3 regions of the Dermacoccus sp. NHGro5 genome follow, and region 2 is predicted to be linked to each of the others. Evidence: riboswitches for the same ligand, from Rfam matches in the RefSeq annotation. Region 2 holds a riboswitch; each other region holds the start of a gene.

Region 1 (7,121 bases), on a different contig from region 2:
CTCGGGCAGGAACCAGCCGACGAGGCCGGTCGTGACGAGCACGGCGACGAGACGGTCGGCGCGCTCGGCGATGCCGACGTTCGCCTGCATGCCGAGACCCTCGGCCCGGGCCTTGGCGTAGGAGACGACCGAGCCGAGCACGAGGCACGCGAGCGCGAGGCACGCCATGAGGAAGTTGTCGCCCTTGCCCGCGTAGTACAGGACGAGGCCGCCGAAGATCGCGGCGTCACCGACGCGGTCGAGCGTCGAGTCGAGGTAGGCACCCCACGTCGACGAGCGGCCCGACAGGCGCGCCATGTTGCCGTCGAGCATGTCCGAGAAGACGAAGACGGTGATGAACAACGTGCCGACGAGGAAGTCGCCGCGCGGATAGAACCACAGTGCACCGAACGCGACACCGACGGTGCCCACGATCGTCACGACGTCGGGGCTGATGCCGAGACGCAGCAGGAGCTGGGCGATGGGCCGGAAGATGGCGGAGAAAAACGCGCGCGCGTACTTGTTGAGCATGGTGGTTCAACTGTAGCGGTTCGATATACCCGTTCGAGGCAGCGCACTGCCCGTGGTGCCCGGTGTCAGTCGTTCGGCCAGTTCGCGACGATGCGCTGACGGCTGTCCTCGAGCAGCACCGGCAGCGCCTTGGTGCGCCCGATGATCGGCATGAAGTTCATGTCGCCACCCCAGCGCGGCACGATGTGCTGATGCAGGTGCGCGGCGACGCCGGCACCTGCGACGTCACCCTGGTTCATCCCGAGGTTGAACCCGCCCGGGTTCGACGCGGCCTTGAGGGCACGCACCCCGGCCTTCGTCAGCTTCATGAACTCCTCGGTCTCGTCGTCGGTGAGGTCGATGTACGAGGCGACGTGACGGTACGGGCACACGAGCAGGTGGCCCGGGTTGTACGGGAACAGGTTCATCACGACGAAACAGTGCTCACCACGGTGGACGATGAGGCCGTCGGCGTCGGTCTTCCTAGGCGACGCGCAGAACGGGCAGCCGTGGCCGGCGTCCTTTGTCGGACGCTCGCCCTCGATGTACGCCATGCGGTGCGGCGTCCACAGCCGCCCGAACCCGTCGGCCTCGCCCGCGAAGGCGCCGGCTTGCTCGATGAGGATGTCGTCCTGCGAATCAGTGTTGAACTCGTCGACCATGGCCCGATCCTAGAGCCCCGCCTGCCTCGACGCAGCGGCCGCGGGTGGGCTCGCGCGCACCATGCACCCCGGGTGAGCGGTCTCAGACCGCCGCGATCTCGCGCAGACGCGCCGGGACAATGGTTCGGTCGGCTTCCCCCGCGTGCGCGACGTCGCCGACACGGCCCGCCAACGTCCGCGCGACCTCGGCCGCGTCGCCGTCACCGACGACGGCGACGATGCTCGCCAGCCCGGCGAGGCCCGTGACGGCGTCCTCGAGGTCGAGCCAGTCGTCGTCATCGAGGCCGGCCGCCGCCCCCGGCCATGCGACCGAGGCGGCCATGACGCCGTCACGAGCCCACTGCTCGACAGCGTCGCGCGCGAGGGCGCCGTCAGCACCGAGGTGCAGGACGACGGCGTTCGCGACCGGTTTGGACGGGCAGGCGATGCAGCGCTCGCGCTGATCGAGCGCCCAGATGACGTCGTCGCTCATGACGCACGCTCCGCATCGCGGCGGGCGTCGAGGCCGAACGGCGCCACACGCTGCATGTGACGTTCGTCCGGCGGGCCGAAGCCGGCCCGTTCGTACAGCCTGCGGGCACGCGGACGGGCGTTGAGCATCATTCGCGCGACGTCGTGCGCGTCGGCCCAGGCGTCGACGATCCGCAGCATCCGCTCGGCCAGGCCCTGGCCGCGCGCCGACGGCGTGACGAAGACGACCGCGATGTAGAGCGACGGCTGCGCCGGCCGAGCCAGCGCCGGGGGCCGGTGCACGAGCGACGTCTGCACCATGCCGAGAGCCGTCCCGTCAGCACTCGAGGCGAGCCACGTCGGCAGATCGTCGTAGTGCGCGAGCCAGTGATCGGCATACTCGGTGATGAAGCCGGAGCGGTTGCTCTCCCCCGCCTCGAGGTCCATCTGCAGACGCAGCGCCGCGCAGGCGAACGCGTCTTCGCGGCGCGCGCGGACGATCGTCGGTGTCATGGCAACAGTCAAGCACGGCATGAGGGTCGTCGCCCGTAGGCGCGTCGCGTCAGCACGGGGCCGCGACCGGAATGTGAGACAGCATTCCCGCCTGATGACACCACCCGGCCTAGAGTGGCCGCAGGTCACGAGCGCCAGCGTCAAACCCCGGTTTGCTGGCCGGCAACCCTCCCACCGCGGCGGGGTGCTCCGGGTGACGACCTGGCCCGGCGCCGAGCGCGTCCGGGCAAGCGCGGAGGGATTCCCCTTCGGGCACCACACGTACGGTGCGCCGCCCGTGCGTCCACGCACTCCTCAAGAGGGACATCATCATGAGCTCCGAGAACTGGGCCTTCGAGACCAAGCAGATCCACGTCGGCCAGAACGTCGACGGCGACACCGGCGCCCGGGCGCTGCCGATCTACCAGACGACGTCGTTCGTCTTCGACTCCGCCGAGACCGCGGCCAACCGCTTCGGCCTGTCGGATCTCGGCCCCATCTACACGCGCATCGGCAACCCGACGGCGCAGGCGGTCGAAGACCGCATCGCCGCGCTGGAGGGCGGCGTCGGCGCGTTGCTGCTCGCGTCGGGTCAGGCGGCGACGACGTTCGCCATCCTCAACGTCGCTCAGGCCGGCGACCACATCGTCGCCTCGTCCGCGCTGTACGGCGGCACGTACAACCTGCTGAAGTACACGCTCAAGCGACTCGGCGTCGAGACGACGTTCATCGACAACATCAACGATCTCGACGAGTGGCGCGGCGCCATCCGCGACAACACGAAGCTGCTGTTCGGCGAGACGCTGAGCAACCCCGACCAGAAGGTGCTCGACGTGCGCGGCCTCGCCGACATCGCGCATGACGCCGGGGTGCCGCTGTTCGTCGACAACACCGTCGCGACGCCGTACCTGCTGCGCCCGATCGAGCATGGCGCGGACGTCGTCATCCACTCCGCGACGAAGTACCTCGGGGGGCACGGGACGTCGATCGCCGGCGTGCTCGTCGACGCCGGCACGTTCGACTACGCCGCCGACCCGGCGAAGTTCCCGCAGTTCAACGAGCCGTCGGAGAGCTACCACGGTCTCGCGTTCGCCCGCGACCTCGGCGTCGGATCGCCGCTCGGCGCGAACCTCGCCTTCATCCTCAAGGCGCGCGTCGAACTGCTGCGCGACCTCGGCGCGGCCGTCTCCCCGTTCAACGCGTTCCTCATCGCGCAAGGCCTCGAGACGTTGTCGCTGCGTGTGGAGCGACACGTGGAGAACGCGAAGAAGGTCGTCGAGTTCCTGAAGTCGCAGCCGCAGGTCGAGACGTTGTTCTACGCCTCCGACCCGTCGAGCCCCTACAAGGAACTCGCCGACCGCTACCTGCCCGCCGGCTCCGGCGCCGTGCTGTCGTTCGAGATCGCCGGTGGCGTCGAGGCGGGCAAGAAGTTCGTCGACGCCCTCGAACTGCACTCGCACGTCGCGAACATCGGTGACGTCCGTTCCCTCGCCATCCATCCTGCGTCGACGACGCACTCCCAGGGCAGCGACGAGGACCGCCGCGGCGCCGGCGTGACGCCCGGCCTCGTGCGGTTGAGCGTCGGCATCGAGAACTCCGCCGACATCATCGCCGACCTCGAGAAGGGCTTCGCCGCAGCGAAATGACCATGCGCTGAGGTGGGTCCCCGCGACGGGTGACGCAGCCGGGTTTCGTACCCCGAGCGTGGTCATCCGGCCGTGTCGAACGCCGGCCTTCGGGTGCACATGCCAACACACGAGCGCGCCCCCGAACCGCGAGGTTCGGGGGCGCGCGTCGTCGTCGCGGCAGGAGTCAGCCGGCCGTCGGGTCAGTGTTCTGACGTTCGGTGATGACGCGGGTGATCTCGGCGATCGCGTCGGCCACCGGCACGCCGTTCTTCTGCGACCCGTCGCGGAAACGGAACGAGACGGCGCCGTTGTCGCGGTCCTCTTCACCGGCGATCAGGATGAACGGCGCCTTCGACTTGGACGCGTTGCGGATCTTCTTCGGGAAGCGGTCGTCGCTCATGTCGACCTCGACACGCACGCCGGCTTCGCGCAGCTTGATCGCGACGTCCTGCAGGTAGTCGTAGTACTCCTCCGCGACGGGCACAGCGAGCACCTGAACCGGCGCGAGCCACGCCGGGAACGCGCCCGCGTAGTGCTCGACGAGCACGCCGAGGAAGCGTTCGATCGAGCCGAACTTCGCCGAGTGGATCATGACGGGCTGCTGGCGCGAACCGTCCGCCGCCTGGTACTCGAGGCCGAAACGAGCGGGCTGGTTGAAGTCGTACTGGATCGTCGACATCTGCCAGGTACGGCCGATGGCGTCGCGCGCCTGCACGGAGATCTTCGGGCCGTAGAACGCGGCACCGCCCGGGTCCGGCACGAGCTCGAGGCCGGACTCGAGCGCGACGTCCGACAGCACCTTCGTCGCGATGTCCCACTGTTCGTCGGTGCCGATGAACTTGTCCTTCTTGTCCCCGTCGACGTCGCGCGTCGAGAGCTCGAGGTAGAAGTCGTTCATGCCGAAGTCGCGCAGTAGGCCGAGGATGAAGTCGAGCAGGTGCTTGATCTCTCCCGGCGCCTGTTCGGGCGTGACGTAGCTGTGCGAGTCGTCCTGGGTGATCATGCGCACGCGCGTCAGACCGGAGAGCACGCCCGACTTCTCGTCGCGGTACACCGTGCCGAACTCGAAGAAGCGCAGCGGCAGCTCACGGTAGGAGCGCCCACGCGAACGGAAGATCTCGTTGTGCATCGGGCAGTTCATCGCCTTGAGGCGGTAGTTCTGCCCGTCGACGTCGAGGGGCGGGAACATCCCGTCCGCGTAGTACGGCAGGTGACCCGAGGTGTAGAAGAGGTCTTCCTTCGCAATGTGCGGCGTGCCGACGTAGGAGAAGCCCTCCTCGATGTGACGGCGGCGGACGTAGTCCTCCATCTCACGCTTGATGATGCCGCCCTTGGGGTGGAACACCGGCAGGCCGGGGCCGATGTTCTCGGGGAAGCTGAACAGGTCGAGCTCGGCGCCGAGCTTGCGGTGGTCGCGCTTCTCGGCCTCGGCGAGGCGCTCGAGGTAGGCCTTCAGCTCGTCCTTCGTCGGCCACGCAGTGCCGTAGATGCGCTGCAGCTGCGGGTTCTTCTCGCTGCCGCGCCAGTACGCGGCGGCCGAACGCATGAGCTTGAACGCGTTGCCGAGCACCTTCGTCGACGGCACGTGCGGGCCGCGGCACAGGTCGCCCCAGGCGACGGTGCCGTCGCGGCGGACGTTGTCGTAGATCGTCAGCTCACCGCCACCGACCTCGGCCTCCGCGCCCTCGGCCGCATTCGCAGCGTTGCCCTTGAGGCCGATGAGCTCGCACTTGTAGGGCTCGTGCGCCAGTTCTTCGAGGCCCTCGGCGTCGGTGATGACGCGGCGGTTGAACGTCTGGCCCTCGTTGACGATCCTCTGCATCGCCTTCTCGAGCTTCTTGAGGTCGTCGGGCGTGAACGCCTCGGCGACGTCGAAGTCGTAGTAGAAACCGTCGGTGACGGGCGGTCCGATGCCGAGCTTCGCGCTCGGGTTGATCTGCTGCACCGCCTGCGCGAGCACGTGGGCCGCGGAGTGACGCAGGACGGCGAGGCCCTCGGGGTCCTGCGCGGTGACGGGCTCGACGGACGCGCCATCCGGGATCTCGCGGAACAGGTCGCGCAGTTCACCGTCGATGCGCATGACGAGGACGGCCTTGTCGCCGCCGAACAGGTCCGTGCCCGTCGTGCCCTGCTCGACCTCGCGTGGTTCGCCGTTGACGGTCAGGGTGATGTTCTCGGACACGGCTGTGCTCCTTGTTCGTGACGTGCAGACTCGGCCGCACACGTACGAATGGCACGGCCCGTGCCGCCAAGGCTACCGGGTGCCCCCCACCACCCCACGCCGAGCCGCCGGCACCACCCAGGCGTGACGTTGGTCGCCCGCGGTGATGCGAGGCGGCTGTTGCTGAGGATCTCCTACGAATGTGGACGTAGATCGCCGATGTGGACGAAAATCGCAGGTGGGTCAGGGGCCCGTACTCATCTGCGATTTGCGTCCACATTCGCGATTCCTCTACACCTCGGCGAGCGGCGTCCACACTCGCGAGGTTCGGCCGCCACTACCAACCTGGGTGACGGTCGTCGACGGCGCCGTGTCCAGCCGACGACCACATTGCCGTCCGGACGCGACGAGGCCGCCCACCATCCAGTGGGCGGCCTCCTCGATCGCGCCGAGCGTGCAACCTTCCTCGACCGATGCCGAGGTCTTGGTCGATCAGCGCCGATGTCCTGGTCGATCGGCGCCGACGTCTCGGGAGGTCAGTCGGTGCCGAACTCCATCGCCGCTTCGTCGAGTGCGAGAGCGTCGGCGTCGACGTTCGGGTTCGACGCGATCTGCTGCGCGCCACCGGGCTCGAGCTGGCCGACGAGGTCGGTCTGCGCCTTGCCCAGCCCGCCGCGTGCGGCGTAGAACTCGAGCTTGCCACGCGTGTCGGCGATGTCGAGGTTGCGCATCGTCAGCTGCCCGATGCGGTCGACGGGGCCGAATGCGGCGTTCTCGGTGCGCTCCATGGACAGCTTGTCGGGGTGGTAGGAGAAGTTGTCGCCCTGGGTGTCGACGATCGAGTAATCCTCGCCGCGACGAAGGCGCAGCGTCACCTCACCCGTGACGGCGGACGCCACCCAACGCAGCAGACCCTCGCGGATCATGAGCGACTGCGGGTCGAACCAGCGTCCTTCGTACAGCAGCCGCCCGAGGCGCCGTCCGTCGTTGTGGTACGCGGCGATGGTGTCCTCGTTGTGGACGGCGTTGAGCAGCCGTTCGTAGGCGATGAACAGCAGCGCCATGCCGGGCGCCTCGTAGATGCCGCGCGACTTGGCCTCGATGATGCGGTTCTCGATCTGGTCGCTCATGCCGAGCCCGTGGCGTCCGCCGACGGCGTTGGCCTCCTGGAACAGGGCGACGACGTCGCCGCCGAAGTCGTCACCGTTGATCGCGACGGGCAGCCCCGATTCGAAGCGG
Region 2 (7,121 bases):
GTGGACGCAAATCGCCGATGGGGACGAAAATCGCGAATGGGGACAGGATTCGCCGATGTGGACGGGATTCGCGAAGGGGGACGAAAATCGCAGAGGGGTACATGACGACGCGATGCGGGCCCCAGAGACCCGCACCGCGTCATGTCAGCTCACACCGTCAGGCAGCTGCGCCACCCGTCAGGCCGTTGACGCCGACGGGCTTGTCGCCACCGACCGTCACGCGCCTCATGGCACGCGGGCCAAGGTTGGCGTCGACGTAGTCGCGGTTGGCGTAGTGCGACGTCGCGCGGTTGTCCCAGATGCCGACGTCGCCGGGCGCCCAACGGTGGCGGATCGTGTGTTCGGGCTGCGTCAGGTGCGCGTACAGCACGTCGAGGATCGCCCGCGACTCGGCCTGCGACACGCCGACGATGTGGGAGGTGAAACCGGGGTTGACGAACAGCCCACGCCGTCCCGTCTCGGGATGGACGCGCACGACGGGGTGCTCGACGACGGGCAGCTCGGTGACGACCTTGCCGTTCCACTCCTGCCCACCATGCTTGCGCAGGTACGCGCCCCATTCGCGGTTGCCGTCGTGGGCGGCGATGAGCTGGTCGACGAGGCCGCGGAACGGCTTCGACAGCGAGTCGTACGCCGCCTGAGCGTCGGCCCAGGAGGTGTCGCCGCCGTAGTCGGGCAGCGTCACGGCGCGCAGGATGCTGATGGCCGGCGGCTCCTTCATGAACGTGACGTCCGTGTGCCACTCGTCGGAGAACGAGAACTCGGGGTCGGAGGAGTCGATCGAGTAGATCTCCTTGCGCTCGTGCGTGCTCGCGACGGGGTGACCCGCCGTCAGCTCGCCGAGCAGGTTGCCGAGGCGCACCTGAGCGTCGTCGTCGAACGCGTCCTGACCGCGGAAGAAGAGCACCTTGTGCGCGAGCAGCGCGCGGCGCAGGTCGAACGCTATCGCGTCGTCGACCTGCGCGAGGTCGACGCCGTGGACGATTGCGCCGAACGCCGGGCCGAGGCGTTCGATGCGCAGCCCGGGCGTCGCGACGGTGCCGCCGTGGCGCGCCGCTGCGCTCGTCGGAACACCCGTCGGTGCGCCGCGCGCGGAGTCGACGTTCGCGTCGGGCGTGGTGTCGAGGAGTGTCATGGCAGACCCTTCGTTGCGCTTGCCGCCGCGTCGGTCGACGGGCGGCCGGGTCGTTACTCGGGGCACCCCGACGCACCGTGTGCGTTCGCATGGGGGTTGCCGCCCGGCCAGCCGAGACTTCGCGCCGGGGCTCGTGACCCACGCATAACGTAGCACTGGCCAAACATAAAGGTCGAGTTATGCATCAACGGCGGCCACACCGTGACATTCGTCAGGGGCCCCGCCGCACCCGGGCGGCCACACTGAGAGCAGAACGCTCGTGGAGCACTCCCCCGTCGGTGAGCAGCGGTGATCGATGGTTCATGATCGCCCTGACCGTGTTCGAGATCAGAGGGTCGATCGTCACGGTCGAGTTCGTGAAGTCGCACGGTGGCAGCGATTTCAGCGCGTACATGTGGTCGCTGCTCGCGCCGGGCGTCGGCGCTCTCGTCTACTGGGCGCGCACACGCCACGCGTCAGGGGCCAGCGCCGCAATCCTCGCGTTCAACCTGCGCTCCGCGGCCGTCGTCATCGCGAACAGTTCGTTCCAGAACGCGTTCGCGTGGACACAGATCATGACGGTGGCGGCGATGCTCGTCGGCATCACCCCACCGTCATGATTGCGCGTCGCCTGCGTCTGGACGGGCAACGGGCGGCCGCTCAGCACGGCCAGTGAGAGCTCAGCGTGCCCAGTGCGAGCCCAGCGGGTAGCCGCCGTTGTCGCCGTTGTCGGTCGTCTTCGTGGCGAGCACCTGGTGCAGGTGCAGCCAGCCCTCCTCGAACCCGAGGCGTGAACCGGCCATGTAGATGCCCCACACCTGCGCGGTCGGAAGGCCCGCCTCGGCGACGCAGAAATCCCAGTTCGCCTCGAGGTTGCGGCACCAGTCGCGCAGCGTCAAGGCGTACGACAGGCGCAGGTTCTCGTCATGCTGAACCTCGAAACCGGCGTCGTGGCACTCACTGATGAGCCGCCCCGGCGAGGCGAGCTCGCCGTCGGGGAAGACATAGCGATCGGTGAACGGCTCCGGCTTGGCCGATGCCGAGTCGTCGCGACGCGTGATGCAGTGGTTGAGCAGGCGGCCACCGTCGCGCAGCTTCGAGTGCAGGAACGAGAAGTAGTTGGCGTAGTTCTTCACGCCGATGTGCTCCGTGAGGCCGATCGAGCTGACGGCGTCGAAGCCCGTCTCGGTGACGTCGCGGTAGTCGCCGTGGCGGATCTCGACGAGACCCTCGAGGCCCGCCTCACGCACGGCGCGCTGACCCCACTCGGCCTGTTCCTTGCTCAGGGTGACGCCTATGACGTGGACGCCACGCTCGCGAGCGGCGTGCATCGCCATGCCGCCCCAGCCGCAGCCGACGTCGAGCAGCCGTTGGCCGGGCTGCAGGTCGAGCTTGTCGGCGACGAGGGCGAACTTGCGCTCCTGCGCGTCCTCGAGGGTGTCGTCCGGCGTGTCGAACACGGCGCACGTGTAGGCCATCGACTCACCGAGCACCTTCTCGTAGAACGCGTTCGAGACGTCGTAGTGGTGCTTGATCGAGTCGGCGGCGCGGCCCACCGGGTTCACCTTGGCGAGGTGGCGCTTCCAGCGGGGCTCGTTCTCGACCTCGGGCAGCGGCGGGTGGACGAACGCCTTCGGCCCCAGCTGTTTGACGACGGGTGCGAGCGCCGACGCGACGCCCTTCGGCGTCAGCTGCTTCGTGCGCACGTCACGCTTGATGCGGCTGAACACCTCGTAGGGGTCACCAGGGTGGAAACCGGTGCCGGTCAGCGTGCCCGTCAGATAGGCGCGGGCGAGGCCGAGATCGCCAGGGGCGCTGAGGAGGTAGCGCAGCCCCTCCTCGCTCTCGACACGCACGGCGATGTCGCTGTCACGCGGGCCGATGTCGGTGCCGTCGTACGCCGTGATGCGGAACGGCAACGGCTCCTCCAACACGGCCTGGACGGCCTGGGCGACGAGGGGGGTGGCGGTCGTGGTCTGGCTCATGCGTGCGTCCTCATCTTGTCAGCGAACTCAGGAAGGCGGCCCTGCGGGTCGTACTTCCTCTTCATGCGGCGGTATTCGTCTGCGCCGTACAGCTCTTCGAACGTCTCGGCGTCGTAGTAGACGTCGGAATAGAGCGACTTGTGGCCGTGCATCGTCGGCAGTACGGCCTCGATGTCGCGGTTGACGTCGCCGTCAGCCCGTCCGGGGGTGATGGCGACGGTGCCCCAGAACCCGACGTTGACGTACGTGCGGTTCGGTTCGAGCTGGTACAGCGGCCACGCGTCGCCGCGCAGGCGCAGCGGGCACACCCACACGGGCGTCATGCCGACGTGCTCGTCGAACCACGGCATGAACGTCTCGAGCTGTTCGAGGGGCACCTCGACGTCCTGCACGACGCGCTCGCGCGGCAGTTCGCCGCGCATCTCATCGATCTTCGCGGCGAAGCCCCAGCGGTTCTCCCACCCGACGATGCGGTGGTAGAAGTCGCTGCGACGGTACTTGCGCGGCCACACGCGTCGCACCTTCGGGTTCTGTGCGAAGAACGCGTCGGAGCACCAGAACCAGTCGGTGTCCCAACGCCAGATGTAGTCGTGCGCGCTCAACGTGTCTCGGTCGAGTTCGCTGATGCTCTTGTAGAAGATGTTCTGCCCCGTGTAGTCGCTCGGGCGACGGCGCGTCTCGGGGAAGAAGTTGGCGAGCACGAGATAGGCCTCGTTCTTGCTGACGATCATGCCGTCGAGGCCGTCGACGCGTTCGCCCTGCCACTCGCGGGTCTCGACGATGGCGTCGATCGCTCGCGTCATGGCTGCGACGCTCGCGAACCGCACGTTGCGCGTCTCGACGAGGTCGCCGATCGGCTGCAGTTCGATGCGCAGACGCGTCGCGTAGCCCAGGCTGCCGTAGCTGTTCGGGAAGGCGCGGAAGAGGTCGGCGTGCTCGTTGGTCGGCGAGGCGGTGAGCAGCTCGCCGGTGCCGGTGAGGATGTCCATCTCGAGGACGGATTCGTGCGGCAGCCCGTTCTTGAACGACGTCGACTCGATGCCGAGGCCGGTCACGGCGCCGCCGAGGGTGATCGTGCGCAACTGCGGGACGACGAGCGGCATGAGGCCGTGCTCGAGAGTAGCGGCGATGAGGTTCTCGTACGTGCACATGCCCTGGACATCGGCCGTGCGAGCGTCGGCGTCGATTCTGATGACGCCCGTCAGGCCGCTGACATCGAGGCCTACCTTCGCCTTCTCACGCGGACGGAAGAGGTTCGAGGTCTTCTTCGCGAGGCGCACCGTGGCGCCGGCGGGGATGGCTTCGAAGGAGGCCCTCAACTGCGCGACGGCAGAGGCGTGAGCGGCCTCACCGGCCAGTTCCACACTAGGCTGCTTTTTCTTATCGAACATCTATGCTCTCCACGTCTCAGGAAATTACGCCTGCCCCCGTTGCAGCACCAAATCAGGCCGGCTCATTCCCGAGCAACCGCTCGATCCAGGCGTTGCGGAACATGCCGGACGGGTCATGCCGACGCGCCTCGCCGTCGAGGGCATGCAGTCCGGGGAACTGTTCGCTGAGCTGCTGTGGCGGTGCCGCGTGCAGCTTGCCCCAGTGCGGGCGCGGGTGGCCGAGTGCAGCTTCGAGGGCCGGCAGTTCACGGCGGACGGCGTCCGGGTCGCGGCGCCAGGTGAGGTGGATGGCGAGCATCTCGCCGGTGGCGAACGGGCTCGCACTGAGGCTGTCGCCGGCGACGGCGCGGATCTCCATCGAATGCGCGAGGCGGGCGAAGACGTCGGCGAACTGTGGCAGCGCTCCCAGGGCGTCCGCGACCGTTTCACGTGAAACGAAGTACTCGCTCTGCACCTCGTCGCCGACGCTGGGGGCGAAGTCGCTGCGGAAGTGAGTCAGCCGTTCGGCGCTCGGCCCGTGAACACCGAGCTGCTCAGTCACCGCGACGGGATCAGCGCCTGGGCTCGGGTGACGAGGGCTCGTGGCGGCGCGGGCGCCGGCGAGCTGCGCCGGAGCATCGACGCCGCGCGGACGCTTGGCGAACAGCAACGCCCGACCGCCGTCGCTCCAGTCGGGGGCGATGCTGAACGAGTAGAGCGGGCGCGTCAGGTCGTCGAGATGGTCGACGAGGGTGTCGTATTCGAGCCCTTCGTACACCGTCGTCGCGATGTCGAACGCGGGCACGACGTCGAGGATCAACTCGACGACGGGCCCGAACAGACCGAGATGCACGGGATAGTGCTCGAACCCGGGTTCGCCGCGCGTCATCGTGTGCAGCTCGCCCGCAGCGGTGACGTGGGTGAGCGAACGCACCGCAGACGCGAGGCTCGGACGCTCCCATCCGGAGCCGTGCGTCGCCGTCGCGATGGCCCCGGCGACGGTGATGTGCGGCAGTGACGCAAGGTTCTCGAGCGCCCAACCACGCTGCGCGAGAACGGCGTTGACCTGCGCATACGTGGCGCCGCCGTCGATGGTGACGCAGCGCGCGTCCTCGTCGAGGTCGATGCGACGCTCGAGGTCGAGGAGGCTGAGCTGCACGCCGTCTGTGTCGGCGATGCCGTTGAAGCTGTGGCCGGTGCCGACGACCCTCAGCCGCCCACCGTCGGCCGCTGCCCGACAGACCGCGTCCTGCACCTGCGAGGTCGTCCGCGGCGCGTATCGCTCGGGTGCTTCGAAGACGACGGTGCCGGCCCAGTTCGTGGCAAGGAGTGCGCTCATCCCCCGACGTTATACCCGCCCGACGGCGCTCGCCCGGGGTGCTCGAGGCCGGGGTGCTGGGTCTACCGGCGAGTGAGTCAGTCGTGTCCGGGTGAGTCAGTCAGGACTGACTCACCCGGACGTTGGTGACGCAGTTGGATCTCACGTCGCATGCGCCGCCCTGCGGGGCGTGGCGCGACGGGAGTCGAACCATTAGATCGAGACGACCATCTTGCCGGTGTTGGCGCCGTTCAGCAGATCCATGAACGCCTGCGGCGCGTTCTCCAGGCCCTCGACGACCGTCTCGTCCCACTGAACCGAGCCATCGGCGAGCCACGTCGCCATCTTCTGCTGGAACTCGGGCACGAGGTCGCGGAAGTCGCTTTGGATGAACCCGCGGATCGTGATGCGCTTGCCGATGACGAGCGCGAGGTTGCGCGGCGCGGCGGCCGGCTCCGTCGAGTTGTACTGCGCGATGGCGCCGCACATCGCGATGCGCCCGTGGGTGTTCATCGACGAGATGGCCGCCTCGAGGTGGTCGCCCCCGACGTTGTCGAAGTAGACGTCGATGCCGTCCGGCGCGGCGTTCTTGAGCAGGCCGCGGACGTCACCGTCCTTGTAGTTGAAGGCGGCGTCGAAACCGAGCTCCTCGAGACGCGCGATCTTCTGTGCGGAGCCCGCCGAACCGATGACGCGGGACGCACCCTCGAGTTTCGCGATCTGACCGACGAGCGAGCCGACGGCACCGGCCGCGCCGGAAACGAACACCGCGTCGCCGGAGTGGAATTCACCGACGCGCATGAGCCCGCCGTACGCCGTGATGCCGGGCATGCCGAGCGCGCCCAGGTAGGCGGACGGCGACACCTGCGCGCCACCGACGTTCGTGGAGACCTTGCGTGCCGCCTTCGCGGGCACGACGGCCATGTCGCGCCAGCCGAGGCCATGGAGGACGAGGTCACCCTCCGCGAAACCCTCAGCGCGGGATTCGACGACCTCGCCGACCGCGCCGCCGTCGAGGGGCTCGTCGATCTGGAACGGCGGCACGTAGGACTTCACGTCGTTCATGCGGCCACGCATGTAGGGGTCGACGCTCATGACGGTGTTGCGCACGAGCAGTTCGCCGTCGCCGAGGGCGGGGAGTTCCCGCGTCTCGAGGCGGAAGTTGTCGGAGGTGGGCGCGCCGTGGGGGCGCGATGCGAGCACGATCATCTGCGAAGTTGCCATGCCCTCACACTGCCACGGGCCACCGACAACGCTCCAACCGAGCCGGCCGAAGCCCCTGCGCATCAACGGTCCACGACGGTCGATGCAAGGGCGAATATGACCGAAATCGC
Region 3 (7,121 bases), on a different contig from region 2:
CACGCGAGTGGCGCCCCGGCCGCCGACGCCGCCGCGTCGAGCGCCGTCGAGTCTCACGGGGTTGACGCCCTCACCGCTGAGACGCCCGTCGCCCCTGATGGCACTCGCGCCGGTGATGCCCCTGAATCTCCGGCCGCCTCCGTCAACCAAGCGCCTCAAGCCGCGGGCGTTCACAACGTCTCTGACCCCTCAGAGGCGAGCGACGATGATCTGCTCGACTACGTGCCGACGCCGACGCCGTTCATGATGTTCGAGGACGCGACGGGCGCGACGACGTCACTGCGACAGATTGGCGCGATGGGCCCAGCGATCTTTCTCTACGTCTCACCGTCGTGTGGGTCGTGTCTGCACGTCATGGACGCAGCGCCGGCGTGGCAGGAACAGCTCGGTGCCCTGCCGATCCACTACGTCGTCACGACGCACCTGCAGGCGGACGCCATCGTCGAGCGCGGCATCGACCCGGCCCGTGTCATGATCGACGAGCCGCTCGCCATCTCACAGATGATGCGGGTCGGCACGCCGACGCTGTTCGCCGTCGGCCCGACGCAGGAACTCATCGCCGGCCCCGTCTCGGGATTCGATGCCATCGAGGCGACGATGCAGGACATCCTCACCGAGGTCGCCGCTGCCCGCCCGGCTCACTCCTGACGCACCCGTCCTGTCCCCTCGCAGCCGTCCCCATCGGCGATTTACGTCCACGTTCGCGATTCCCGTCCTCTTCTGCGAACGGCGTCCACCTTCGCGATTCCTGTCCACAACGGCGATTCTTGGCCACCTTCATGGAAGTGACCAAGAATCGCGAATGTGGACGGGAATCGCACATGTGGATGTGATTCGCCGATGGGGACGGGAATCGCAGATGAGGACGCGCCCGAGCCGCCGGCGGGCGGGTCAGCGGCGGGCGGACGAGCGGGTCAGCGGGCGTTGCTCGTGAGGTTCCAGGCGTCCTCAGAACCGTCGTCATCGGACGAGTCGTGCCCGTCGTAGTACTGCTCGCCCGGCTCGGCGAGGTCGGCCTGCGACTGCGCGACGAGGTCGATCGGCCCCGCTCCCATCGAACCGCCCGCACCCATCGAGCCGGGTGCACCCGTGGAACCCCCGGAGCCGCCCGAACCCCTACCGCCGAGGGCGTCGTCCTCGTCAGCATCCGCGAAACCGTCGCCACCCGACGCATCGGGCACGTCCTCGCCCTTGAGCAACGCCAGCGTCTGCGGCAGGTCGTCGGGCTTGACGAGCACGTCACGTGCCTTCGAGCCCTCGGACGGGCCGACGATGGCGCGCGATTCGAGCAGGTCCATGAGGCGCCCGGCCTTCGCGAATCCGACGCGCAGCTTGCGCTGCAGCATCGAGGTCGATCCGAACTGTGTCGTGACGACGAGTTCGGCGGCCTGCAGCAGCACGTCGAGGTCGTCGCCGATGTCGTCGTCGATCTCCTTCTTCGGCGCGACCTGCGCGACGTCCTCGCGGTAGTTCGGCGCGAGCTGGCTCTTGACGTGCGCGACGACGGCGTGGATCTCGGATTCGTTGACCCATGCGCCCTGCACGCGCATCGGCTTGCTCGCACCCATCGGCAGGAAAAGCGCGTCACCCTGACCGAGCAGCTTCTCGGCACCGGGCTGGTCGAGCACGACGCGGCTGTCGGCGAGCGACGACGTCGCGAACGCCAGGCGCGACGGCACGTTGGCCTTGATGATGCCGGTGACGACGTCGACGGACGGGCGCTGCGTCGCGAGGATGAGGTGAATGCCCGCGGCACGCGCGAGCTGCGTGATGCGCTGGATCGACGCCTCGACGTCGCGCGGCGCGACGAGCATGAGGTCGGCGAGCTCGTCGACGACGACGAGCAGGTAGGGGTACGGCGCGAGCTTGCGCTTGCTGTCGGGCGGCAGCTGCACCTTGCCCGCGCGCACCGCCTTGTTGAACTCGTCGATGTGCTTGTAGCCGAACGCGGCCAGGTCGTCATAGCGTGCGTCCATCTCGCGCACGACCCACTCGAGTGCCTCGGCGGCCTTCTTCGGGTTCGTGATGATCGGCGTGATGAGGTGCGGGATGCCCTCGTACGCCGTCAGTTCGACGCGCTTGGGGTCGACGAGCACCATGCGCACCTCTTCGGGCGTGGCCCGCATGAGCAACGACGTGATCATCGAGTTGACGAAGCTCGACTTACCGGCGCCCGTCGCACCCGCGACGAGCATGTGCGGCATCTTCGCGAGGTTCGCGACGACGTAGCCGCCCTCGACGTCCTTGCCGACACCCATGACCATCGGGTGCGTGTTGTTGCGCGCCGCCTGGCTGCGCAGCACGTCGCCGAGGCTGACGAGTTCCTTGTCGGCGTTCGGGATCTCGATACCGATGGCCTTCTTGCCGGGGATCGGCGACAGGATGCGCACGTCGGCGCTCGCGACGGCGTACGAGATGTTCTTGCTCAACCCCGTCACACGGTCGACCTTGACGCCGGGGCCGAGTTCGACCTCGTAGCGCGTCACCGTCGGGCCGCGCGTGAACCCGCTGACGACGGCGTCGATACCGAACTGCTCGAGTACCTCGGTCAGCGCGTCGACGACGCGGTCGTTCGCGGCGGAACGCTCCTTGGGCGGGGTCCCCTGTTCGAGGACGTTCGAATCGGGCAGCGTGTACGTGACGTCGCCGCCCATTGCGAGCTGCTCGACACGAGGTGGAAGCTGTTCGGTGGGCTGAGCCTCCACCTGACGTTGAGGGACGGCTGCGGCCGGCGCAGCCTGCTCGACGCGCGTGGCACCGGCATCCTGACGGGCCGCCGCGGCCTTCGGCGACTCCCCCGGCCGCTGTGCCGACGCCGGGCGCGACGCCTGCGCCGCACGTGCGGAGGCCTGGTCGACAACGGCATCGTCGACGGAATCCATGGGTGCGGAGCGGCGCGCTGCCCCACCTGCCGCCTCCCCTGCCGGCGACGCTCCGGAGCGCGATGCCCGGGCTCGCGCGAGCGCAGCGGCGCTCGCGTCGCCGGCGCGCTCGTCGTCAGAGCCGCCGTCGGGCATCTCTCGCGTCTGATCGACGCCCGCCGGGGCGCCGTCGATCGTGTCGATGTCGTAGATCTGCTGCTCACCGCGACGGCGGTTGAGCGGGTTGCGTGATGTGCCACGGCCCTTGCCGCGCGGTCCCTTGCCGACGACCTCGGCGGCCTGCTCGTAGGGCTCATCGCCGCGCCGGGCGTCGTCACCCGCGCCGCGACGCGAGCCGCCCCGCGCGCGGTTGCCGATGTCGGCGCCGTGCAGGTCGTCGGCGACGGCGTCACGCTGAAGCAGCTCGCCCTCGTCGTCGCGTTCATCGAGGGGGTGGCCGAAGATCTGCGCCTCGACCTCGCGGATGCGCTGCGGGATGCGATTGACGGGCGTGCGCGTCAGCACGAGGAAACCGAAGAACGACACGAGCGCGAGGATGATGCCCGCGCCCCACACCGTGAGCGCGGCAGACAGCGGCCCTCCCGTGATGACGCCGAGGATGCCGCCTGCGCCGCGCACCGCGGTCGAAACCCCTGTCGACGGACGCCCGCCGACGAGGTGGGCGATCCCCGTCGAGCCGAGCGCGAGGATCGTCAGTCCGATCGTCATGCGGTTGGTCGGCTGGTGCCCCCGCGGGTGGCGGAACATGTGGATGGCCATGCCGATGAGGACGACGGGCAGAACGTAGGCGATGACGCCGAACGTGCCGGCCGCGACGGCGTGGACGACGTCCCCGAACATGCCGGGCAGCCCCCACCACTCCCGCGCAGCGACGACGATGCCGAGGGCGAGGAGGGCGAAACCGAGCCCGTCGCGACGGTGTTCGGGTTCGAGGTCAGAAGCGGCGGCGCCGACGCGGCGGACGGTGCCGCCGGCGACGTGCGAAACACCCATCCACGCGCCACGAGCAGCGCGACCGGACGCGGAGGGACGCGCTTCAGCAGCCCCTCGCGACGAGCCGGTCTTGCGCGCGGGTGCATTCTTCGTCGTGCCGCCCGAACGTGGTGCGCTCGACTTCGGCGGGGTCGTGCGGGCGCGCGTCGTCGAGGCCGCAGATGCGCCGGCCGGGCGCGAGCTCTTGGCGCGCGGCTGCGAAGAGGCCTTCTTCGCGACGAGGACGCTGTCGTTCGCTGGTCTGTTTCGGGTCGCCACCCCGCAAGGCTAGTGGGGGTTCCGGCCGTTTTCGCGGACCCACGCCGTGACACGGGTCCAATGGTGACGGCGGGTCGGCTCGACACCTTCGAATCCGCGTCCCGATGCGCTGGCGCGTTGACGCGCTCGCATCCGACAGCGCCCTGACCCTTGTCGGAGGCGCCGCCAGCTGCCCGGGGGACCACGGGCATCCCCACCGCGAGACGCCGACTCTTGCGCGCGGCGCTCGCCATCCGCGATCCCACAGGTGATCTCACGATGCGAACCTCTGGCCGCACGTCGGTGGACGCGGCGGAGGGCCGGGTGCGAGCGTTCACGTAGGTCATGAGTTCCAGCGCACAGCCCCGGCTTGCTGGACGGCAACCCTCCACCGCGGTGGGGTGCTCCGGGTGACGACCTGGCCGCCACCAGCACCGGTGTCGGCAAGCGCGGGCCGAGCCATCTGGCGACGGCGAGGCCCCTGATTCGAGGAGCCTCGATGCCCCGTTCTGCCATTCTCTCGATCCTTGACTCCGACGCGCGCCGCCACGCTGCGAGCCACACGACCCGCCCCGCTCACGCCGTAACCCCCGGGACTCCCGTCGCGGACCCCGAGCGTCACCACACCCAGCCCGCGCACCCCGGCGGGTCCCGTCGCGAGACGCCCACGGCTACCCATCATCGCGCGGACGCGCCGCAGCAGGCCAATGCCGCCCTGGCCACGATCGGCGCCGATCTCGGCGTCGCGACGCTCGACGGGCGCGTCGTCGAGCACGCGAACTTCGACCACGGCGCGACGGCTCCCGCGCTGCAGGCCGCCGCGCGGGCCGTCGACACGACCCTGCGCACGTACGGTTCGGTGCATCGCGGTGCGGGACGGGCGTCGCAGCTGACGACCCGGTGGTACGAGGAGGCTCGGCAGGAGGTCGCCGCGTTCGTCGGCGCGCGCGAGGACGACGTCACCGTCTTCACGCGCAACACCTCGGACGCGCTCAACCTGTTGGCTCACTGTCTGCCGCAACAGACGCAGGTCTTCGTGTTCCGCTCGATGCACCACGCGGCGCTGCTGCCGTGGGCGGACGAGCGGACGACGCGGCTGCCGATCCCTCACTCTCACGCCGAGGCTGAGGGCTACCTCGACGTCGCTCTGGCGGAATTCCGCGCCCACAACGATGCTCCCGTGTTGGTCCTCATCACCGGCGCCTGCAACGTGACGGGCGAGGTGTGGCCCATCGAGCGCCTCGCCGCCGTCGCCCGCCGGCATGAGGCGCGGACGGCTCTCGACGCCGCGCAGCTCGCCCCGCACCGCCGCGTCGACATCGACGCCTGGGGCATCGACTACGTCGCTCTGTCCGGCCACAAGGCCTACGCGCCGTACGGTTCAGGAGCCCTCGTCGGGCGCCGCGACTGGCTCGACACCGCCCCTCCGTACTTCCGCGCCGGCGGCGCGAGCCACCGCGTCAGCGAAGATGCGTCAGGCGCCGGCGACGTCGCCTGGGCGCCCGCGCCCGCACGCCACGAGGGCGGCACCCCGAACGCGGTCGGGGCCATCGCGCTCGCGGCCGCAGCCTCGACGCTGTCCGCGCAGCGCGGCGAAGCCGAGGCGCGCGAGGAGAAGATCCACGCCATCGTCCGCGACGGTCTCGCCTCGATCGACGGCGTGAGGATCGTCGAACTCTTCGACGAGCAGAATGCCGCGGACGCTCACCTCGACGATGGCGCGCCAAGGCGGAATGCGAGCGACAACGTCGGCGTCACGACGTTCACCGTCGCCGGATACGACCCGACGCTCGTCGCTCAGGTGCTCGCAGACGAGCACGGCATCGCTGTGCGCGACGGGCGATTCTGCGCTCACCTGCTCTGCGACGCGCGCCTCGGCGAGGGCGCGACGGCAGTGCGCGCCTCGATCGGTCTCGCCACGACGACAGAGCACGCACGACGCCTCGTCGACGCCGTGCGTGCTCTCGTCACCCATGGGCCCACCTTCGACTACACCCACACCCCGGGCCTCGGGTGGAGCCCCGTCACCGACCGACGAGACCTCTCAGAGCCCCGCCCCTGGTGAGGAGAACGAGCGGCGGTGGGCCCCAGCGAGGGGCTCACCGCCGCATTTCGTCAGATACGGGATGCCGACGCGGTGGCTCCTGTCGAAGGGCCCGCTCGCGCGCTCATGCGAGTTTTTTTGACCACGCTCAATAACAAACCTCGACGTCCATTTCGAATCCAGTTGCACCCCAACGGACGAAGGGTGCGACGCGTCACACGCGTCGCACCCTTCATTCATCCGAGATGGCAGCCAGAGGCGATCTCAGCCGCCTCACACGACCCCCTGACATACCCCCGAAGCGTCAGGCGTCGATGACCACCGGGATGATCATCGGTCGGCGGCGCAGCTTGCCGCCGACGAAACCGCCCACGGCGCGCCGGATGACCTGCTGCAGTTGGTGGCTGTCCTTGACACCCTTGTTGCGTGCCTCGAGCAGCGCCTGCTCGATCTTCGGCCGGACGCGGTCGAACACCTCGTCGCCCTCGGCGAAGCCGCGCGTGCGGATGTCCGGGCCGGCGAGGATCGCGCCCGTCTTCGCGTCGCGCACGACGATGACGGTGACGAAGCCCTCGTCACGCAGGATGCGGCGGTCCTTGAGCATGTCCTCGTCGGTCGTACCGACGAGCGAACCGTCGACGTAGACGTACCCGACCGGCACCGCGCCCGTGATGGCAGCCTTGCCGTTGACGAGGTCGACGACGACGCCGTTCTCGGCGAGCAGCACCTGGTCGCTCGGCACACCCGTCGCGGCGGCGAGCTTGCCGTTGGCGACGAGGTGACGCCACTCGCCGTGGATCGGCATGACGTTCTTCGGCTTGACGACGTTGTAGCAGTACAGCAGCTCGCCGGCGGAGGCGTGGCCCGAGACGTGCACCATCGCGTTGCCCTTGTGCACGACATTGGCGCCGAGACGCATGAGGCCGTTGATGAGGCCGTAGACGGCGTTCTCGTTGCCCGGGATG

The links. A riboswitch is a leader RNA that binds a small molecule or an ion and turns the genes downstream of it on or off. The one in region 2 is predicted to bind S-adenosylmethionine.
Region 1: another riboswitch for S-adenosylmethionine. It lies ahead of J4Z35_RS04120 (bifunctional o-acetylhomoserine/o-acetylserine sulfhydrylase); the one in region 2 lies ahead of J4Z35_RS04890 (TauD/TfdA family dioxygenase).
Region 3: another riboswitch for S-adenosylmethionine. It lies ahead of J4Z35_RS11360 (aminotransferase class V-fold PLP-dependent enzyme); the one in region 2 lies ahead of J4Z35_RS04890 (TauD/TfdA family dioxygenase).

Annotation. Positions count from the first base shown of each region.
Region 1 is NZ_JAGEKQ010000007.1:65,648-72,768, forward strand. It holds gene pgsA (phosphatidylinositol phosphate synthase) at 1-510, opposite strand, end outside; gene J4Z35_RS04105 (HIT domain-containing protein) at 576-1,151, opposite strand; gene J4Z35_RS04110 (hypothetical protein) at 1,234-1,623, opposite strand; gene J4Z35_RS04115 (GNAT family N-acetyltransferase) at 1,620-2,114, opposite strand; SAM riboswitch class IV at 2,238-2,353, shown strand; gene J4Z35_RS04120 (bifunctional o-acetylhomoserine/o-acetylserine sulfhydrylase) at 2,426-3,739, shown strand; gene thrS (threonine--tRNA ligase) at 3,906-5,903, opposite strand; gene argG (argininosuccinate synthase) at 6,419-7,121, opposite strand, start outside.
Region 2 is NZ_JAGEKQ010000008.1:151,855-158,975, forward strand. It holds gene J4Z35_RS04890 (TauD/TfdA family dioxygenase) at 158-1,135, opposite strand; SAM riboswitch class IV at 1,146-1,274, opposite strand; gene J4Z35_RS04895 (hypothetical protein) at 1,438-1,734, shown strand; gene J4Z35_RS04900 (cyclopropane-fatty-acyl-phospholipid synthase family protein) at 1,795-3,099, opposite strand; gene J4Z35_RS04905 (FAD-binding oxidoreductase) at 3,096-4,490, opposite strand; gene J4Z35_RS04910 (FAD-binding protein) at 4,543-5,808, opposite strand; gene J4Z35_RS04915 (NADP-dependent oxidoreductase) at 6,001-7,011, opposite strand.
Region 3 is NZ_JAGEKQ010000026.1:64,365-71,485, reverse strand. It holds gene J4Z35_RS11370 (MauE/DoxX family redox-associated membrane protein) at 1-648, shown strand, start outside; gene J4Z35_RS11365 (DNA translocase FtsK) at 915-3,875, opposite strand; SAM riboswitch class IV at 4,454-4,568, shown strand; gene J4Z35_RS11360 (aminotransferase class V-fold PLP-dependent enzyme) at 4,612-6,177, shown strand; gene J4Z35_RS11355 (ribonuclease J) at 6,461-7,121, opposite strand, start outside.